3 regions of the Ruegeria sp. HKCCA4812 genome follow, and region 1 is predicted to be linked to each of the others. Evidence: riboswitches for the same ligand, from Rfam matches in the RefSeq annotation. Region 1 holds a riboswitch; each other region holds the start of a gene.
What was found. A riboswitch is a leader RNA that binds a small molecule or an ion and turns the genes downstream of it on or off. The one in region 1 is predicted to bind cobalamin.

Region 1 (6,083 bases):
TCTGCGAGGCGCGTGCCTGTGATCATGTTTTCGTTGGTTTTCCAGATGTGCTGTCTTTTTGACTGACCGCCAGAACTTCTTCAAACTCTTGTAAGGGTGCTCAGGATCGGCCGCAGGGAACAGCCACGGGCATTGTGGGGCTCTCTCTTCTTGCGTTTTCGATGACAGCGTGATGGCCGGCGAGGACAAAGGCAGATGCTTGCGCCGCGTCTGTGAGATGGCGGGAAAGCGCCGGACGTCCGGCGACCCAATCCGGCCCGTGTTCTGCAAAGGGCAGAAAAACCGCGCCGAAAACCGCAGCGGGTGTCAGCCACGCTGCGGCTTTGATCGTGATGCGAAGCGCCTAAACCTCGATTTCGACCTTGCCGATCGGGTTCGAGCAGCAGGCCAGAATGTACCCCGCGTCGATGTCGTCTTCCGAGATGCCTCCGTTGTGGACCATATGGACCTCGCCGGCAGTTTTCTTGACCTTGCAGGTCCCGCATACGCCGAAGGTACAGCCTGACGGAATGTTCAGGCCAACCGAGCGGGCGGCGGCAAGCACCGTGTCGGTCTCGGCAACCTTGGCCGTCACGCCCGAGGTCGCGAACAGGATCTCGGCGCTGCTGTCGTCGTCCAGAACAACGTCATCCAACTCGGGCTGATCCGCCTCGGTTTCCACCGGCGCGCCGAAGCTTTCCTGATGGTAGTTGTTCATATCAAAACCAAGACCGGCCAGCGCGTCGCGTACTGCTTGCATGAAGGGCTCAGGACCGCAGCAATAGACTTCGCGTTCTAGGTAATCCGGCGCCATCAGGCCCAGCATCAATTGGTTGAACTGACCCTGATATCCCGTCCATGGGCGGTAGCGGTCCGGCTCTTCCACCACGAATTTCAGGTCCAAACCATCCGTGCGGCTGGCCATCTGTTCCAAGCGCTGGCGGAAGATGATCTCGGATGGCCTTTTGGCGCAGTTGATGAAGACAACGTCCAGATCGCGGCCTTCGTCCCACATACAGGTGGTCATCGACATCATCGGGGTGATGCCCGAGCCAGCCGAGATAAACAGGAACTTGCGCGCATCGCTCAACGCGTTGGTGAACAGGCCCGCGGGCCCAATGGCCTTGATCCGCATGCCGGGTTGAAGATTGTCCAGCATCCAGCGCGTGCCGATACTGTCGGGTTGCGCTTTGGCGGTGATGGTGATCGACCGCGGCCGCGACGGCGACGATGAGATCGTGTAGGTGCGATGCACAACGCCTCCGGGCTGGCCGGGCGCCGGAATCTCGAGCGTCAGGAACTGACCAGGGTAATAGGCGAACTGCGCCCCCGAGGGGGCACGGAACGAAAAGCTGGCAGTGTTCGGCATCTCGGGCACGACCGAGACACATTCCAGCATCTCTCCATCCTGCCAGACGGCTGATGAAAGCGTGTTCAGGTCTTTCATCAGACTTACTCCGCCGCCAGGGAGTCAGGGGCCAGGCGGGCCGACACTGTGTTGCAATACCAATCCACGAATTGCAGCACACCGGATTCCTGAATGGCTGAATATGGGCCGGGCACATAGGCCGGGCTGTTGATGCCCTGCTGGTTGTCCTCGACCACCTGTCGATCTTCGTCATTCGTGGCGACCCAGACTTCGGTCAGGCGTTTCACGTCATAGTCAACGCCTTCAACCGCATCCTTGTTGACCAGCCATTTGGTCGTGACCTCGGTCTCTGTCGGGCTGATCGGCGTGACGCGGAAAACAATCGAGTGATCGGCAAGAAAGTGGTTCCACGTGGTCGGATAGTGGAACTTCAAAAGCGATCCCGCATCCGCAAAGGGCGACCGGCCCAACCAACGGCGCACGGCGGATTTCCCGTCCATCGTATAACTCTCGGCCCCTTCTTTCAGCGGCATCCGCGCCAGTCGATATTGGCCGTCCTCGTGCAGGTAGAACTGCGATGGCATACCCGCTGCCTGGCACCTGTCGAAATGGGCTTGCATATAGGCTGGGGTTTCACCGCCTTCGATCCCCGTCACGCCCGGATCATCAGGGAAGGTCCGGCACAGCGCAGGGTGGTTGCCGCCGCAGTGATAGCACTCGCGATTGTTTTCCCAGACCAGCTTCCAGTTGCCGTTCTCGATGATCGTGCTTTCGAAGGCGACCTTGGCATTCGCAAGATCATGCGGCTCAAGATACGGGCGCGCGATATTGGCGAACGTGTCAAAATCCGGGGCGACATCCGCCAGACAGATGTAAACCAACCCGGCCAGCTCGCGGCAATGAACCGTCTTCAAACCATGCTGTCTGGGATCAAACTCCGGCCCCATGTCGCGAGCCCACAGCAATGAGCCGTCAAGCTCGTAGGTCCATTGGTGATATGGGCAAACCAGCTTCGGCGCGTTGCCTTTTGCCGCCTTGCATATGATCGAGCCGCGATGGCGGCAGGTGTTGTGAAACGCCCGGATCTGGTTGTCGGCGCCGCGCACGATGATCACGCGATAGGCACCCACGTTGTATGTTACATAGTCGCCGACTTTCACCAGTTCGCAAGCAGGAATGGCAAAGAGCCATTCGCGATAGTGGATGGTTTCCAGGTCGGTCTGAAAGATCTCGGGGTCGGTGTAAAAGGCCCGTTCCAGAGCATAGCCCGGGATTCGACGCGCCAACAGGTTTTGGACATTGTTCACTTCTGGCTCTCCTGCCGCGCCCCGCGGCATTGCTTGGGCAGATGACAGGGAGGAACCGTCCGGAGGCGCGCGAGGACCACGTCCGAAACCCGTGCCCCCACCGCCACCCGCGGTTTGACATATCTGCAAGGCTGGTTTCCGGACTTGAAAGGGGCTTGCACCCGGTTGCGACACCTTCCCGGGATCCTCGTCCCAGTGGTTGATTGTCGAACCTGACCTTCCTTACCGTTGCGGGGGCAGTGCCGGAATTCCACCGGCTTCCCAATTCTCCGCTGTCTGAGAATCAAACAGCGGCACCTCACGATGGCAGCCTACTTTTTACCCGCTTGGGCGCTGAAATGCTTGCGACATTTCCGGTTTCAAAACAGACATAGAAATATTCCGGCAGAGTGGACGGCGCCGGGACCACAGTCCTTGGCACAGGGGCGTGGCAGGCCCGCCAGCATGGCGTTTTGCGGTGGCCGATGGCCTTGCGATGGATGCGGCCACGTCTGACATCCGCGCCGTAAAATTGACCCCCAACCGCGACGGCGAAGGCCGGCTGCTCTGATCAGAAACCAAACGCTGCGCGTCGCCTGAGCATGGCTGAAAAAGAGAGTGTCGGGCCAAGTGAAGGAGGTTTGCAGCAAACCCTTTTAGGTGAAGTTGATCCGTTCGGGATAGTGCTGGCTTTCAATGGGGCAGGTGAAAAAGGCCAATATCCGTCATGCGAGAGTTGCCAGTCCATCCTGTCAACGGCCGGTAGAAAACCTCATTTTGTCCATAAAAAATTGTCTTTTTCGGGAAAAACCATTACGTTTTCCGAAAATGGTGGAAAACACCGGAGGCAGTAAGAGAGCAGATGCCAAAACCGAAAACAGGTGTTTTGCGGACAACAGTTCCTTCGCGCCTCATGGGAAAACGAGATGGCCTGTTTTTCCTCTGGGGGCAGATAGAACGCGCGCGCTTGAAGGTCGACGGCTGCGAACGCGCCGAGGGTGCAGCCCCGGACGGGCCAAGGGCGAACAGGGCCGGTGAGGTCAAGGGATCGACGACAGCATTGGTGGACGAGTTTATTTTCTACTGACTTTTGTGATGAAACCGGGCCTGGCGGCCCTATTTCTTCTCGAAGAACAGGATGACTTCACCCAGACGGACGCCATAGCGTGAGACATAGGCGCGGTTCAGCAGACGGTCGTCATCCAGCAGCCACATCCAATCGTCGAATTTGACACGCATGGTCCCGTCCTTGATCGGCAGGTCGATCTTGTATTTCCAGTTGAACGTATCCCCGCGTTCAATCCCGCTGGCGGTACCCAGTACGCCAGGAGCCGTACCGGTCCACGTATCCTCTCCGGTTTTGGTCAATGTCCAGATGCGTTGTTCCGTCGCGCCATCGTCGTAGACGAAGTCTTCGACCAGTGTCAGGGTTTCGCCGTCCCATGTCCCGTCGATATCAACCGTGAATCTGCGGGGGATATTTCCCAAAACATCCTGAAACTGACCGTAGGCCACTGTTTTGCCTTCGAAAAATTCCTCGAGGTTCAACTGCCGGTCCGACAGAAACGTTTTTGGTACCTTCGGTTTGCTGGAGCAGGCGGCAAGAAGCGCAAGGCTTACGATGGCGACGCAGGCGATGAAAGAGCGAAAGGTGATCATTGCAACGGCTTCCTTTCCGAAGTCGCGTCATACCCGTTTGACCCACTTGGATGAATCGGTTTCGAACTGGGGCTTGGACGCATTGTGGCGATCAGTTCCGCGACCTTGACGCCAAACTTGCGCATCTCGGACCGATTCATGATGACGCCGGTTTCTGTCATATACATCCAATCGGTGACATCCAACGTATGTCCACCGGCGTCATCTGGCAGAATGATACGATAGGTCAGTTTCACCGTGGACCCCGAGATGATGCCCCGACCTTCGCCCACGATATCATCCGCCATTGCCGTGAACGTGTTGCCAGTTCCCAGCGTCAGGTACCATTTGCGGGTCATCTGTTTTCCGTTGGAATAGGTGAAGTATTCGGTCAGCGTGCCAGAGTTGCCTTGCCATTCGCCGGACATGCGCGCGACAAAACTGTTCGACATTTTGCCGTTGGGGCCATAGATCAGGCCCTCGGACAAGATCTCTCCGTTCAGGTGTTTTTTCAGCGAAAAATTTGGCCCGGTGCCACTGTAATCGGACGGCGATTGCGCGCGAAAGCTCAGCAGCCTTGCACGGATGAAGACAGCGGTCAGAAGGACCAGAAGGATGATGGTGAAAGCGTTCATTTGCTTGTGACCTCGGTGGGCAGGGTCAACACCATCCCGAACGCTCCGACTTTCAGGATGCAGGGCAGTACAGCATAGGCAAGATTGAGTGTGGCCAGCGCCTGTGCGGAATTGGTTTGACCGGGGGTGAAACCGCTGCGTTCCAGCAGCGGCAGAGTGAAAAAGGCAGCCAGGGCGAGGCCCAGTTTGCCAGCGAAGGACCAGATGCCAAACGCGGCTGATGCGTTCAGCCCGGCCCGTGTAAGCACGACCGAGAACATGGCCGGCAATACGACCATATCCGCGCCCAGCGCCGCGCCCGAGGCGAGACAGATCATTGCAAACCCCGCAAGGTTTCCTGCACTCAGTGTGGCAGCGCCAATAAAGCCGGCGATCGAGAGGGGCATGGCGATGATCAGAGTCTGTTTCGGGCCAATTCTGTTACTGAGCTTTGCCCAGAGCGGGACGCTCGCGCCTGCGCTCAGGAAGAACAGGATCAACAAAGGACCTGCCTTGCCCGGCAGTTGCAGCCGGTCTTCCACAAAAAACAGAAACAGGGTGGAGGTTATGGCAACCGGGAGGCTGTTGACCAAAGCCAGCGCAAGAAGGCGCAAGCCACCGGCCTGACCCAGACCTGCAAAGGACAGGCCTGAGCCGGTGATTGGTCTGCGACGCCAGATCGGGATCGTCAGTATCAGGGTCAGAACGGACAGCAGCCCCAGAAACGCTCCGAATGCGGGGTAGCCTTGGGAGTGTGCCCCGAAAGCAACCAACAGGGCCGGAGCGCTGGCTGCGATGACCACCCCGGTCAACTGCCCGCCTTCACGATAGGCGGCCAGTGTCATCAGCTCTTTCGGATCGGTTCGCTTCGCCAGAGTTGCGCTGCGACCATATAGAAGAATGGTTCCCAGGCTGTACGCCGAGAACAGCAAGATCAGGATCGCGACCAGTTCCGGCACGCTGGCACCCTGCGGCAGATTGAAAAGCAGGGGAAACCCGATCGCCAGCCCCAAAGCCGCCATCGCCGCAAATGCAAGCTGGCCGCCGGGCCATCGGTCGATTGCCCAACCGATCAGCGGATCCTGCACCAGATCCACCAACCGGATCACCAGCAGCACCGTACCAATGACCCCAAGGCCAATACCCAGGTTCACGGCTGCAAAGCGCGGCAAGTGGATATAAAGCGGGATACCCGCC
Region 2 (6,083 bases), on a different contig from region 1:
TGTCCGCAATCGACAGGGCGGGGGACATCGCAAGTGTCTGGTAAACCGTTTCAATGCCGGCTTCGCGCGCGTCGATCGGCGAGTGGAAATTCACTTTCCGGCCTTCCAGCCAGACTTCGCCTTCATCCGGCATCACCGCGCCTGAAATCGCCTTGATCAGTGTTGACTTGCCCGCGCCGTTGTCGCCGATCACCGCCAGAATCTCGCCCGGCATCAAATCGAAATCGCACTGATCCAGCGCCGTCACCTTGCCGTAGCGCTTCACAAGGTTCCGTCCTTTGAGAATAGGTTCCATCAGGCTGCCACCTTTCTGATCCACTGGTCGACCGCGACCGCTGCGATGATAAGGATGCCGATCAACAGGAACGTCCATTGCGCATCAGCGCCCAGCAACCGAAGCCCAAGCGTGAAGACCCCGACGATCAACGCTCCGAACAGCGATCCAAGAATGGACCCGCGGCCACCGAACAGGGATATGCCCCCGATCACGACCGCCGTTATGCTTTCTATATTGGCCAACTGGCCAGACGTCGGAGACACGGACCCGATCCGACCAATCAGAGCCCAGCCCGCGAAGGCGCAGATCAGCCCGGACAGCATGTAAACCGACATCAGCGTGCGATGCACATTGACACCGGACAGCTCGGCGGCTTCCGGATCATCACCGACCGCATAGACATGCCTTCCCCATGCGGTGTGACGAAGGGCGTAGGAAAGCCCGAGGATCAGCACCAGCATGAAGATCACGCCGACGGTGAATACCGCCCCGCCCACATTGAACTTGGCCCCGAAAAGTTGCAGAATCGCGGCGTTTTCTTCGATCTCCTGCGACCGGATTGTTTCGTTCTGAGAATACAGGAAGTTCGCCGCAAGAACGATTTGCCACATGCCAAGCGTCACGATGAACGGCGGCAGTTTGATGCGGCTGACCAGATACCCGTTCACCGCACCGATTGCGGTGCCAACGAAAAGGCCGCAAACAATCGCGACCGTTGGTGGCAGCCCATATCGGAAGGTGAACTGACCCATGACAACCGACGACATCACCATGATTGCCCCGACGCTCAGATCGATACCGGCGGTCAGGATGACGAGGCTTTGCGCCGCCGCCACGATCCCGACGATCTGAACCTGTTGCAGGATCAGGGTCAGCGCGAATGGCGAGAAGAACTTGGAGCCCAGCAAAGCCCCGAAAATGACGATGGCAGCCACAAGAACGATCAGCGGTACCAAAGAGGGGTTCACATGCAGAAAATGCTGAACCGTTCCGACGAACCCGCGGTGGTGATCGTCAAATTCGGCAATCTGTTCCGGGCTGCCTTTTGCAGCGGCTTCGAAGTCGTCTGATCGTCGTGAAGTATCGGACATAAAGGTTCCCCCAAAGCGTCAGGTTACTGACGACTTTAGCAAGTTTTCGGGCGAATGGGTGGTTTGAAATGCGGAAGGCCGCCCTCTGCGGCCCTCCGGGTGGTCAGGTTAACCCCAGCAGAGGTCCATGCCTTCTTTGACCGAGATCGACTCGACGCCTTCGGCAGGCTTGTCGGTTACAAGCGCCACGCCGGTGTCAAAGAAATCCTTGCCAGGCGTGTTTTCAGGTTTCACGCCTTCGTCCGCCCATTTCTTGACGGCCTCAACACCCAGCGATGCCATCAGCAGCGGGTATTGCTGCGACGTCGCGCCGATAACACCATCGGCAACGTTTTGGACACCCGGGCAGCCTCCGTCCACGGAAACGATGAGCACGTCATTTTCGCGCCCGATGGCTTTCAGCGCCTCGTAGGCGCCTGCCGCGGCAGGCTCGTTGATGGTGTGAACAACGTTGATCGTGGGATCTTTGGCCAGAAGGTTTTCCATCGCGCGGCGACCACCTTCTTCGTTGCCGGCAGTGACATCACTTCCGACAAGACGGGGGTCATCTTCATCACCGATTACGTTCGGGTCCGCCAGATCGACACCAAAGCCTTGCAGGAAACCCTGATTGCGCAGCACATCCACTGTCGGCTGACTGACGGCAAGATCCAGTGTCGCAATTTTCGCGTCGTTGGCCGCGTCGCCCAGCGTGGCTTTGGCCCATTGTCCAATCAGCAGCCCGGCCAGGAAATTGTCCGTGGCAAAGGTCGCGTCAGCCGAGTCAATGGGTTCCAGCGGCGTATCCAGAGCGATAACCAGAACACCTGCATCCCGCGCCTGCTTCACGGCCGGAACGATGGATGATGTGTCCGAGGCCGTCAGCAGAATGCCTTTGGCGCCGTCCAGAATGCAGGTCTCAATGGCTTGCACCTGCGTTTCATGGTCACCGTCAACTTTGCCCGCAAAGGCTTTGAGCGTCATTCCCAGCTCTTCCGCTTTTGCAGTCGCACCTTCTTTCATTTTGACAAAGAACGGGTTGGTGTCCGTCTTGGTGATCAGGCAAACAGTTTCGCCTTCCGCCATTGCGCTGCCAGCCATGGCAGTAACCCCGAGCGCAGCAGCACCCGCAAGTTTTGCAAGTTTCATCGATTATCCTCCCAGTTTTTTCTATGCCGAGTAGGGCACGAGGGCGATCAGGCAAAAAATCCTGACCCCATAAGAAACAATCACAAGATTCGAATTTTGAGTCAATAAATAAATCACTCTTATTTATTATTGACAGTGCGGGCGGGCTTTCTCATTCTTCAACAGGAAAGGGGTGGTCGTGCCGGAAAATTCATCTCGGAAAAATTCGATTGGCCTGCACGGGTCAGAGGTACGCGGAACCAACCAAAGCGGGATGCGGGCCCGGAACGAACGGCTTGTATTGTCGCTTGTCCGGCGTCACCAGGCGCTTGCGAAGTCCGAGATCGCGCGCATGACCGGACTGTCGGCACAAACCGTTTCCGTCATTATGCGACTGTTGGAGAAGGATGGTTTGCTTTTGCGCGGTGAACCGGTCCGCGGGAAAGTCGGGCAACCTTCCGTTCCCATGCGACTTAACCCGGATGGTGCCTTTTTCTTTGGGCTCAAGGTGGGGCGTCGCAGTGCCGAGTTGGTTTTGACTGACTTTGTCGGAAATGTGCGGCAACGCGATCGGCGAACCTATGACTATCCAACGCCGAAAGCCACTTTGGAGTTTTCCACTGAGAGTCTGGGCAAAATGATATCATCCATGTCGCCTGAGGCCAAAGGCAGGATTGCGGGACTTGGGATTGCCATGCCGTTCTACCTATGGGACTGGGCCCAGACCCTTCAGGTTCCTCAGGAAGAAATGGACCCGTGGCGCGTATCAGACCTGAAGGCTGACCTGGCGCGGCGCCTCGATATTCCGGTATTCCTGCAAAATGACGCCACTGCGGCTTGTGGGGCGGAATTGGTATTCGGTCCAGCCGATGGGCCCAGGGATTTCCTGTACTTCTATATCGGGTTTTTCATTGGCGGCGGTGTGGTCCTCAATGGCGCAATCTTTTCGGGACGTGGAAACGCGGGCGCAATCGGCCCCTTGCCTGTGCCAGATGATGCCGGTGGTGTCAGACCCCTTATCGACGTGGCCAGCCTGTATGTGCTCGAGCGTGCAATCACCACAGCAGGTGTCACGTCGCATTCCATTTGGGAAACGACCCAGCGTTGGGATGTGCCAAAAGTTCAACTGGAATACTGGTTGAAACAGACGGCGAGTGGGATTGCCTATGCGATTGTCTCGTCCTGTAGCCTGATAGATTTCGAATGCGTGAAGATTGACGGCTGGATGCCGCAGGACATCAAGGCGCGTTTGGTTGAAATGGTCGAAGACAAACTGTCTGAGCTTAACCTGACCGGTCTCGAGCGCCCTGCCGTGCTGGCAGGGACCGTGGGCCCGGAAGCACGCTCACTGGGCGCGGCGAGCCTGCCGTTGTCGGAAAGGTATCTTTCAGAAGCTTAGATGTGAAATCACCTTGTTGCCTTGGATATTTCACAAACTGGTTCACTCTCGCAAACTGCCGAGCTCATTATTTTCGATGGCCGTAACACATTTTCGTTGACGGAGGGCTGAGTTGTCTGGCAAGCCGCTCGGCATGTCCGGTTCCGGGGCTTGCTCTGGAATCAATAGGGAATGCGGTGCGGGCTCAGGCCCAATTCCGCAACTGCACCCGCAACTGTAAGCGGCGAGCAGGGCTGAAACGCCACTGGGGGTTGCCCGGGAAGGCCAGTCCAACGCTTTGACCCGCAAGTCAGGATACCTGCCGGACATGTGCCCTCTAACGGGTACTCCTAATCGGCGACGGGATGTGCGTCGGACCAGGATGCCTGAAAGGGTAATTTGGCGTTGAATGTCCCGTGGTCAAAACGAATTTCGCGCCGGGATTGGCGCGACGGGACAAGGACGACTGTTCATGAAAACGCTGCTCAGCGCAGCCGCTGCCGCGGTGGCTCTTCCTGCCATCGCAAATGCGCATTTCCTTTTGGAATACACCACGGACACCATGATCGAGAAACCGGGCGATGTGCCGGTCAAACTGATTTTCTGGCATCCATTCGAGAATGGCCATGTCATGGATCTTGAAAAGCCGCAGGAATTCTATGTGATCCACAACGGTGAAAAGACCGATTTGCTGGACACGCTGGAACCTATCCGTTTCACCGGCGGGGAAAACGAGGGCGCGGCGTTCAAGGGCAGTGTCCCGGTCAAACGTTCGGGCGACTATGTGCTGGTGACGGTTCCTCAGCCTTATTACGAGGAATCCGAAGACATTTATATCCAACAGCTCACCAAAGCCTTCCTGAACCGTAACGAATTGCCGACCGACTGGATGAATCCTGTGGGGCTAGCGACCGAGATTATCCCGCTGAACAAGCCGACCAACATCATCGCGGGTTCGACTTTCACGGGCCGTGTGCTGGCTGATGGTCAGCCGGTTTCGGGCGCCGAGATCGAGATCGAGTACATGGCCGCGGAACCCGACATGGAAAGCTCGGCCGCTTCTGCACCGAAAGTGTCTCCTATGCCGGGTGGTGCGGTGGTCGCAATATCTGACGACAACGGGTATTTTTCGTTCGGCGTTCCAAAAGCCGGTTACTGGGGTTTCGCTGCCCTTGGTTCCGGTCCGGCAACCGAACATGAGGGCAAAGAACTCAGCCAGGATGCGGTCATCTGGATTCGTGCCTGGGATCTGGAGTAACCCCAGATGCACATCGTCGACGGAGCCCTTTCCAACCCGGTTGTAATTGGCGGCGCCATAGCCGCCGCGGGCGGGATCGCCATGGGTCTCAGGTCTCTGGATCTTGATCGCATCCCCACTGCGGGCGTGCTGTCAGCCAGTTTCTTCGTGGCATCCTTGATCCACGTGCCCATTGGTCCGTCGTCGGTCCATCTGATCCTCAACGGCATGGCCGGGCTGCTGCTTGGTTGGGCCGCATTCCCGGCTTTGTTCGTCGGGCTTTTGCTACAGGCGGTCTTTTTCGGCTTTGGCGGGTTGACGGTGTTGGGGATCAACACCGTCAATATCGCCTTTCCCGCAGTGGTGGCCGGAATGTTGTTCGGTCGTCTGATCGCGCGTGGAACGCCTTTGCAAGGTGCGATTTGGGGGGGCGTCGGCGGCGCATTTGCGATTGCAGCGACAACCGGCATGGTCGCGTTTTCCCTGGCGCTGTCGGGGGATGAATTTCTGCCTGCCGCCAAGCTTGTTTTCTTCGCCCATATTCCTGTCATGGCCATCGAGGCGATTTTGACCGGGTTCGCCGTGTTGTTGGCGCGCAAGGTCAAGCCCGAGCTGTTTTTCAGAGGAGCAGCCACATGAAGCATCTGGTTGTCATATTGGCCGTGTGCTGCGCACCTGTGCCTGCCCTGGCGCACAAGGTCATAGCCGGCGTTTTCGAGTCGGGAGACGTCATCGAGGGCGAAATTGGCTTTTCTAACGGCGACATGGCAAACGGCACCGAGGTCATTGTCACCGGCCCGGATGGGGCCGAGCTGGGTCGATCGGTCACGGATGCGGACGGTTTTTTTGTCTACACGCCGACCTCGGCCGTGGCGCACACCTTCTTTGCCGACCTTGGCGCCGGGCATGTGGCCGAAGTCACGATGTCTGCCGAAGATGTCGCGCGGATCATGGGCGTTGCCGTGGCAGAAAACGGTGACTCATCTTCGGCTG
Region 3 (6,083 bases), on a different contig from region 1:
CCTGAACGGGAATTCCCAGTGACGAGGCTGTGAAATCCCCGGTCAGCAGCGCGTCAAGCCACCGGCTGCGGTAAAGCGAATAGCTCAGGATCAGGCCCAATCCGATCAGGACAAGCGGGAAGGTTTCCCATCTTGCCAGCCCCAGACCGCCAAGCATCCAGAATATCACCGAATGCGCAGCGCGATTGTCGCCAGAGAAAATCAGGTAATTGGTGATCGCGGAAAACAGAAAGGACACCGCCAGGCCAGCAAGGATCAGTTTTTCGGGTGCGCTCGTACGCAAGCCCTGAACCAGCGCCAGAACGATGCCGGATGCGATCAGACCGCCGCAAAACGCCGCCAGCGGCAACGTCCAGATTCCCAGGACATCCCCCGTGACGGTGATCACCAGAACGGCGCCAGCAGCAGCACCAGAGGACAGACCGAACAGAAACGGATCTGCCAGATCGTTTCGCGTCGTTGTTTGCAAAACAACACCAACGACGCCCAGTCCCGCACCAATCACGGCGGCAAACAGGGCGCGGGGCAGGCGAAGGTCGAAGACGATCCGGTGCAAAGGCGACATGTCTCCGTCCACCAGACCGGTTCCAAGGCCGATGGCCGAAAAAACTTCGCGCACGGGGATTGGGGTGGTCCCGTAGACGATGGACAACAGCAAAAGGGCGGTCAGAACAACCGCCCCCAGCAAAATCAAACGGCCCAATTGGACCATATCAGTTGATCTCCGGGTGCATCGCCTTCGCCATCTTCTCGATCGCCTCGATATTTGCCGGACCGGGCGTCAGTTCCTCGTAACGCAGGCCAATCCAGCGCTCGTTCTTTACCGCGTCCGTTTGTGACATTACCGGGTGATCCTTGAGGAACTGGAAAGCGTCCTCTGCGCCGTTGCCGGACTGATAGTCGAGCAGCACCAGAAATTCCGGGTTAGCCGCGGCGACGGCCTCCCACGACGTGCGACCCCAGCTGGTATCCAGATCATGCGTCACGTTCGCGCCACCCGCCGCTGTGATCATCGCATCGGGAATGGCGAACTTGCCGGCGGTGAATGGAGCATCGGCCGGTCCGTCCAACAGGAATACGCGGGGCTTTGCCATATCGGCTGTTTTTGCTTCGATGGCTGACAATTTGTCTTTCCAGCCGGCAACCAGCGCCTCGGCCTTGTCTTCGACATGCATGACCTTGCCCAGACGCAGAACGTCATCAAACAACAGGTTCATGCTGGCCTCGGGGCGATCCTTGTCCAGATGCACGCAGCTTTCGGTCAGGATCATGGTCTTGATACCAAAAGGTTCCAGTGTGTCGGGCGTGACGTCACCGCCGGGTTTCATGCCATAGTACCAACCGGCAAAAAACAGATCGGGTTCGACGGCCACAAGGTTTTCAATGGTCGGGTATTTGGGGGCAAGCTCTGGGATATCGCCACGCTGAGCATCAAAATCAGGGCTTGTTTTGTACCAGCCGGTAATTCCGGTAAGCCCCACGATCTTGTCCTGAAGGCCGAGCGCAAAGGCCATATCCGTCATGTTCATGTCATGCACGACCAGACGTTCCGGCGCCGAGTCAAAAGCCAGCGGTTCGCCGCAATTGTCCACGGTGACGGCTTCCGCTGCCGCGCCACCTGCCAAGCCAGCGAAAACAACCACCGGCCAAAGTTTCTGCATCATATTTAAGTTCCTGTTATTATGACAGTTTCCGTTTTCGGATATCCAGTGCGGGGATCATGCGGCCTTCGTGCTGAAAGCACAGATAATCCACGCCGAATGTCTCACGTACCCGGTCTGGGGTCAGAACTTCGACAACAGGCCCGAACCCCGTCAGACGCGTGGCTTTCATCAGCGCCACATGGGTGGCGAATTCCGGGATCATGACCAGATCATGGACGATCATGACGACCGTTACCCCCAGATCAGCAACCAGAGACAGCATGTGCCCCTTGGCATCGGGGTCCAGATGGTTGGTTGGCTCGTCTAGAAACAGCAAGGACGGGTTCTGGGCCAACGCGCGCGCGATATGTGCGCGCTGACGTTCTCCGCCGGACAGTTGACCCATCGTTTTGTTGGCAAAATGCGACAGCTCGGTCGTCGTCAGAACCCGTTCCAGATCAGCCTTGTGCTGAGCCATCGAACGTTCGCCCTGAATCGGGATTTGCCCCAGCGCAACATAATCTTGCAGGCGCATCCGCCCGTCAGGCATTTCCTGCTGCCCGACCACAGCAATGGAGCGGGCACGTTGGCGGGCGGACAGGGTCCGAAGGCTTTGGCCTTCTATCCAAACATCACCCAAGATAACCCGTTCGATCCCGCACAGCAGTTTCAGCAGAGTGGTCTTGCCGGCGCCGTTAGGCCCGGCGATTGCCAGAATTGATCCTTCTTCCAGACGAAAGGACACATCCTGCAACAGGATATCGCCATTAAGAGCATAGTACTCCAAATTCTCGGCAACCAGAAAACTCATGAAGCGCCACCGGACGGCAATGCGGGTATTCGCGACAAGGTCTTTGCGAAAAGGGCAGGGGGGCGGTCCGAGGCGCTGGTCCAGCCATCGTCACTGTCGCCGAACTGGGTCGCGAATTCGACCAGGGCGGACAGGTCGTGTGATGTCGTGATATCGCCAAACAGGTACTGCGCTTTTCCCGGGGCCTGAAATCCGACGGTCATGGCCCGTTCACAACCTGCCATGCACGCCACCATTCGGGTTTCAAAACCGTCAGGCAACCGGGCATTCAGCACGTCTTGCGCGGCCTCGGCAGACATCGCCCCCTGACATGTTGAACAGATCAGAACAAAGTGATCAGAATAGCAGGTCATAGCCATCTCCGTCGTTTGCCAGACGCAGACAGAGGGCACATACCCAGATATTACGCAAACGCGCCATCAAGCCTCCTTCCGAGACGCCCCGCCTCGGGTTGGTTCATAGTGCGATGGCAGGTCTCCTGACTTGCGGGTCGTTGCTTGGCCGACCTTCCCAACCCATGCGGGTCAGTGGTGAAGTGGCGTCGCTCACCGCTTACAGTTGCGGGGGCAGTCACGGACTTGGCACATTCCAGTGCCGCACCGTGTTCCCATTTTCATCCCTTATGGAACCATCCCGCTCAGCTAGTCCGGCAATGCCAGACTTGTCAAGCGGCAGACGAAGGCGTTGGTAGATGGAATTGCGACAGCTGACCCAGCTGTCCTGCTGCGCCAGCCCGGACCGAACGGTGTCAATAGTCTGATACAAGAAGGAAATCCGGTTCGGAATCTTTCTCGACCTTTGAAAACCGTGGAATTGGCTTTTCAAACCCAATGTCGGTGCGGTCGTTATTCACGGTCGATACCTCGCCAATAAGGCAATCGCCGCGCTCGGCCCAAAAAGCGTGCCAGATGCCGGGCATCAGAGTTACGCTTTGCCTCGGCTTCAGCCGCACGTACTCTTGGGGTTGCAAGGTTACAGGGCAGGCATCGCTGGGGACCGTCACCGGGTTGTCGCGGTCGACGCCACCGTTTGGATCCGACGCATGAATTTCCAGAACGAGATCGCCGCCGCCCCGGTTGATGATGTCTTCTGCCTTGATAATATGCCGGTGCATCGGAGAAAGCTGATTGTCTTTAAAGATCAACAGTTTTCTGCACAGAGCATCCCACGCCCGGATTTCAGATCCTTCGTCTAACCATTGCGTAGAGTGAACGGGAATAGGCAATGTTCGTCGAAATGGCCTTGTGCGTAATTGGTAATGTTCCATCCCAGCCTGCGGCTGCGGACAGTTTCGACCAAAGAGATGCGCATTTTCTCGGGCGATCAATCCGCAAAGAGCGGCTACGCGGCGCCGAAAGATTGAATGAACGTCTGGGCCTAGGGCTTGATGTGGTTGATTTCGGATCGTTTCATCATGCCATCCAGCAGATCAAAGTTCGTGCGCCCAAGGGGGTTCCGCCCCGGCTCGGGAAACGGTCACGGCCGCGACGTCAGCGCCCAGTTCCATGGCTGCTTGCAGGCTTTCAACCGTCAATCCGCGCAGACCTGACTTGGTCAGATGCCCTGCGCGGCTGAGCTCGGTCAGAACGCCGGCGTTGAACGTGTCACCTGCGCCGATCGTATCGACCACTTCAACGGGTTTCACAGGAACCGAGACTTCGGAACCATCCGCCAGGTAACCGTGCGCCCCGTCACTGCCACGCGTGACGATGACAACGGAAGGACCCGCCTGCAACAGCACAGACGCTTTTGCGGATTCGGCTTCAGCGCCCGGAATGATCCAGTCCAGGTCCTCGTCTGAAACCTTGACGATATCCGCACGCGAGATCATGCGGTTCAAACGCGTCCGAAATCGGGTTTGATCCTTGATGAAATCCGGGCGGATATTCGGGTCCAGCATCACTGCCCGGTCGGAACCGTGGCGGTCCAGAAGGGCGGCATAGGCATCTGCGCAAGGTTCACACGCAAGGCTGATTCCACCGAGATACAGGGCAGAGACGGCAGGAAGCTGATCGGGCATGTCTTCGGGCAGCAACATCCGGCCCGCGGTGTTTTCATCGACAAAGCTGTAAGTCGCGTGTCCATCCGAGAGCTGCACAAAGGCAAGCGTGGTGGGACGGTCCGAGATGATCACATGTGTCGTGTCCACATGGCTCGCTTTCAGCGCATCGATCAGTTGTTGGCCGAACATGTCCGATGACAAACCTGTCAGCATCCCAACCGGAACACCCAGACGTCCCATCGCGACGGCTGTGTTCAGAACCGCACCACCAGTATGTGGCACAAAACCAATTGCGCCCGATGCGGTCGGTTCTGAAATCATATCTATCAGCGCTTCACCACAGCACAGGATCATGTCTTGGTCCTTTTTGGTAAGAAACTTCGGTTAGTCTGGTTATTGTCTCAGCGCGTTCTTGCAGAAGTTGTTTGCGCCGATGATCCCGAACTCTGCCTGTTCGGACACGTATAGGTTCAGGGAGCGGCGTAAATCGCTGAAGCGGCCGCCGCCGTTGAACGCATCCTTGAAGTTGTCACTGAATAGCCAGCGGTTCTTCTCGGCAACGCCGCCGACAAGGAAAACGCCCCCCTCCGGCATCAAGGTGACCGCCAGATCACCCATCAAGGCACCCAGATGGGTGGTAAAAATCTGCGCGGCTTTTTCGGCGACCAGATCGGTGCCGTTGCGGGCATCGTTCAGAATGTCCTTTGCAGAGCGCGCCTGAGTTCGCGCTTGACCGGCTGCCAATTCAACCGCCTGATACAGGATCGGCAGGCCGGTTCCGCTTAGGAACATTTCTGCTTCCAGCGCCAGGCTGTCCCCAAAGAAGCAACCCGGTGCGATGCGACGTGCCGCCTCAAAGATATCAACTTCGTCGCGATGGCGCGGGTACAGGCCCACGTGCCCGCCTTCGCCGGAAACCGTGTGATACCTGCCTTCGGAATATAGCAACGCACCAACGCCAAGCCCGGTTCCGGGCCCTACAACCAGCCGTGTGCCTGCGGGCGGCGTTGCCTGACCCTGCAAGACCGCAACATCCGACCGGGTCACCTCGGCCACCGACCACGCCGCAGCGGTGAAATCATTTATGACAAAGGTGCGCTCTGCTCCTGTTGCTTTCGCCAACTCGGTTTCCGAAAGATCCAGGTTTGCATTTGTCAGCTGAATCGTTCCGTCCCTGACCGGCCCGGCTCCGGCTGCTACGACGGCCTGTGGGTTGGTTCCGATCTCGTCCCTAAGGTCATGGAACGCCTCCAGCAGGTCTTCCAATGTACCTGTCGGGTGTTTCCGAAGGTCTGCCAATTCTCCGTTCGTGACGACGCCCAGACGTGTGTTCGTACCGCCGATATCCGCGACCAGATTCCAATGCTCATGCACGGCACCGAATGGTTGCGCTAACGGCTGAGAGACGCTCTGACCCCCGGACAGGGCGGATTTCAGCGCCATGAAAGACGCTTTGGGCGTTCTCGCAAGTGTTTCGAAATCCACGTCCACCAGTCCAAACCTCTTCTCGTACCCGAAGGCCCATTCATAATTGTCCAGCAGCGACCAGACAAAATAGCCATTCACCGGAACACCTTGTGCCAAAGCGTCCAGCACGGCCGCAAGGTGCTTGTCGAGATAATCGATA

Region 2: it holds a riboswitch for cobalamin, as region 1 does, so the genes downstream of both, GOW04_RS20970 (DUF4198 domain-containing protein) here and GOW04_RS17015 (aromatic ring-hydroxylating dioxygenase subunit alpha) in region 1, are expected to answer to the same signal.
Region 3: it holds a riboswitch for cobalamin, as region 1 does, so the genes downstream of both, GOW04_RS08645 (DUF1636 domain-containing protein) here and GOW04_RS17015 (aromatic ring-hydroxylating dioxygenase subunit alpha) in region 1, are expected to answer to the same signal.

The regions. Positions count from the first base shown of each region.
Region 1 covers NZ_WQFQ01000007.1:29,387-35,469, forward strand. The annotation lists gene GOW04_RS17010 (hybrid-cluster NAD(P)-dependent oxidoreductase) at 344-1,426, opposite strand; gene GOW04_RS17015 (aromatic ring-hydroxylating dioxygenase subunit alpha) at 1,432-2,685, opposite strand; cobalamin riboswitch at 2,767-2,971, opposite strand; gene GOW04_RS22030 (hypothetical protein) at 3,083-3,205, shown strand; gene GOW04_RS17020 (hypothetical protein) at 3,237-3,488, shown strand; gene GOW04_RS17025 (hypothetical protein) at 3,548-3,721, shown strand; gene GOW04_RS17030 (DUF3833 family protein) at 3,751-4,293, opposite strand; gene GOW04_RS17035 (DUF3833 domain-containing protein) at 4,290-4,907, opposite strand; gene GOW04_RS17040 (MFS transporter) at 4,904-6,083, opposite strand, start outside.
Region 2 covers NZ_WQFQ01000013.1:17,171-23,253, forward strand. The annotation lists gene GOW04_RS20950 (ATP-binding cassette domain-containing protein) at 1-295, opposite strand, end outside; gene GOW04_RS20955 (ABC transporter permease) at 295-1,368, opposite strand; gene GOW04_RS20960 (sugar ABC transporter substrate-binding protein) at 1,477-2,496, opposite strand; gene GOW04_RS20965 (ROK family transcriptional regulator) at 2,750-3,874, shown strand; cobalamin riboswitch at 3,996-4,195, shown strand; gene GOW04_RS20970 (DUF4198 domain-containing protein) at 4,326-5,111, shown strand; gene cbiM (cobalt transporter CbiM) at 5,118-5,729, shown strand; gene GOW04_RS20980 (cobalt ABC transporter permease) at 5,726-6,083, shown strand, end outside.
Region 3 covers NZ_WQFQ01000002.1:252,920-259,002, reverse strand. The annotation lists gene GOW04_RS08660 (iron ABC transporter permease) at 1-712, opposite strand, end outside; gene GOW04_RS08655 (ABC transporter substrate-binding protein) at 714-1,664, opposite strand; gene GOW04_RS08650 (ABC transporter ATP-binding protein) at 1,681-2,454, opposite strand; gene GOW04_RS08645 (DUF1636 domain-containing protein) at 2,451-2,807, opposite strand; cobalamin riboswitch at 2,905-3,102, opposite strand; gene GOW04_RS22220 (D-lyxose/D-mannose family sugar isomerase) at 3,203-3,568, opposite strand; gene GOW04_RS22215 (D-lyxose/D-mannose family sugar isomerase) at 3,646-3,765, opposite strand; gene GOW04_RS08635 (carbohydrate kinase) at 3,884-4,810, opposite strand; gene GOW04_RS21910 (ROK family protein) at 4,850-5,899, opposite strand; partial or broken gene GOW04_RS21905 (GH1 family beta-glucosidase) at 5,876-6,083, opposite strand, start outside.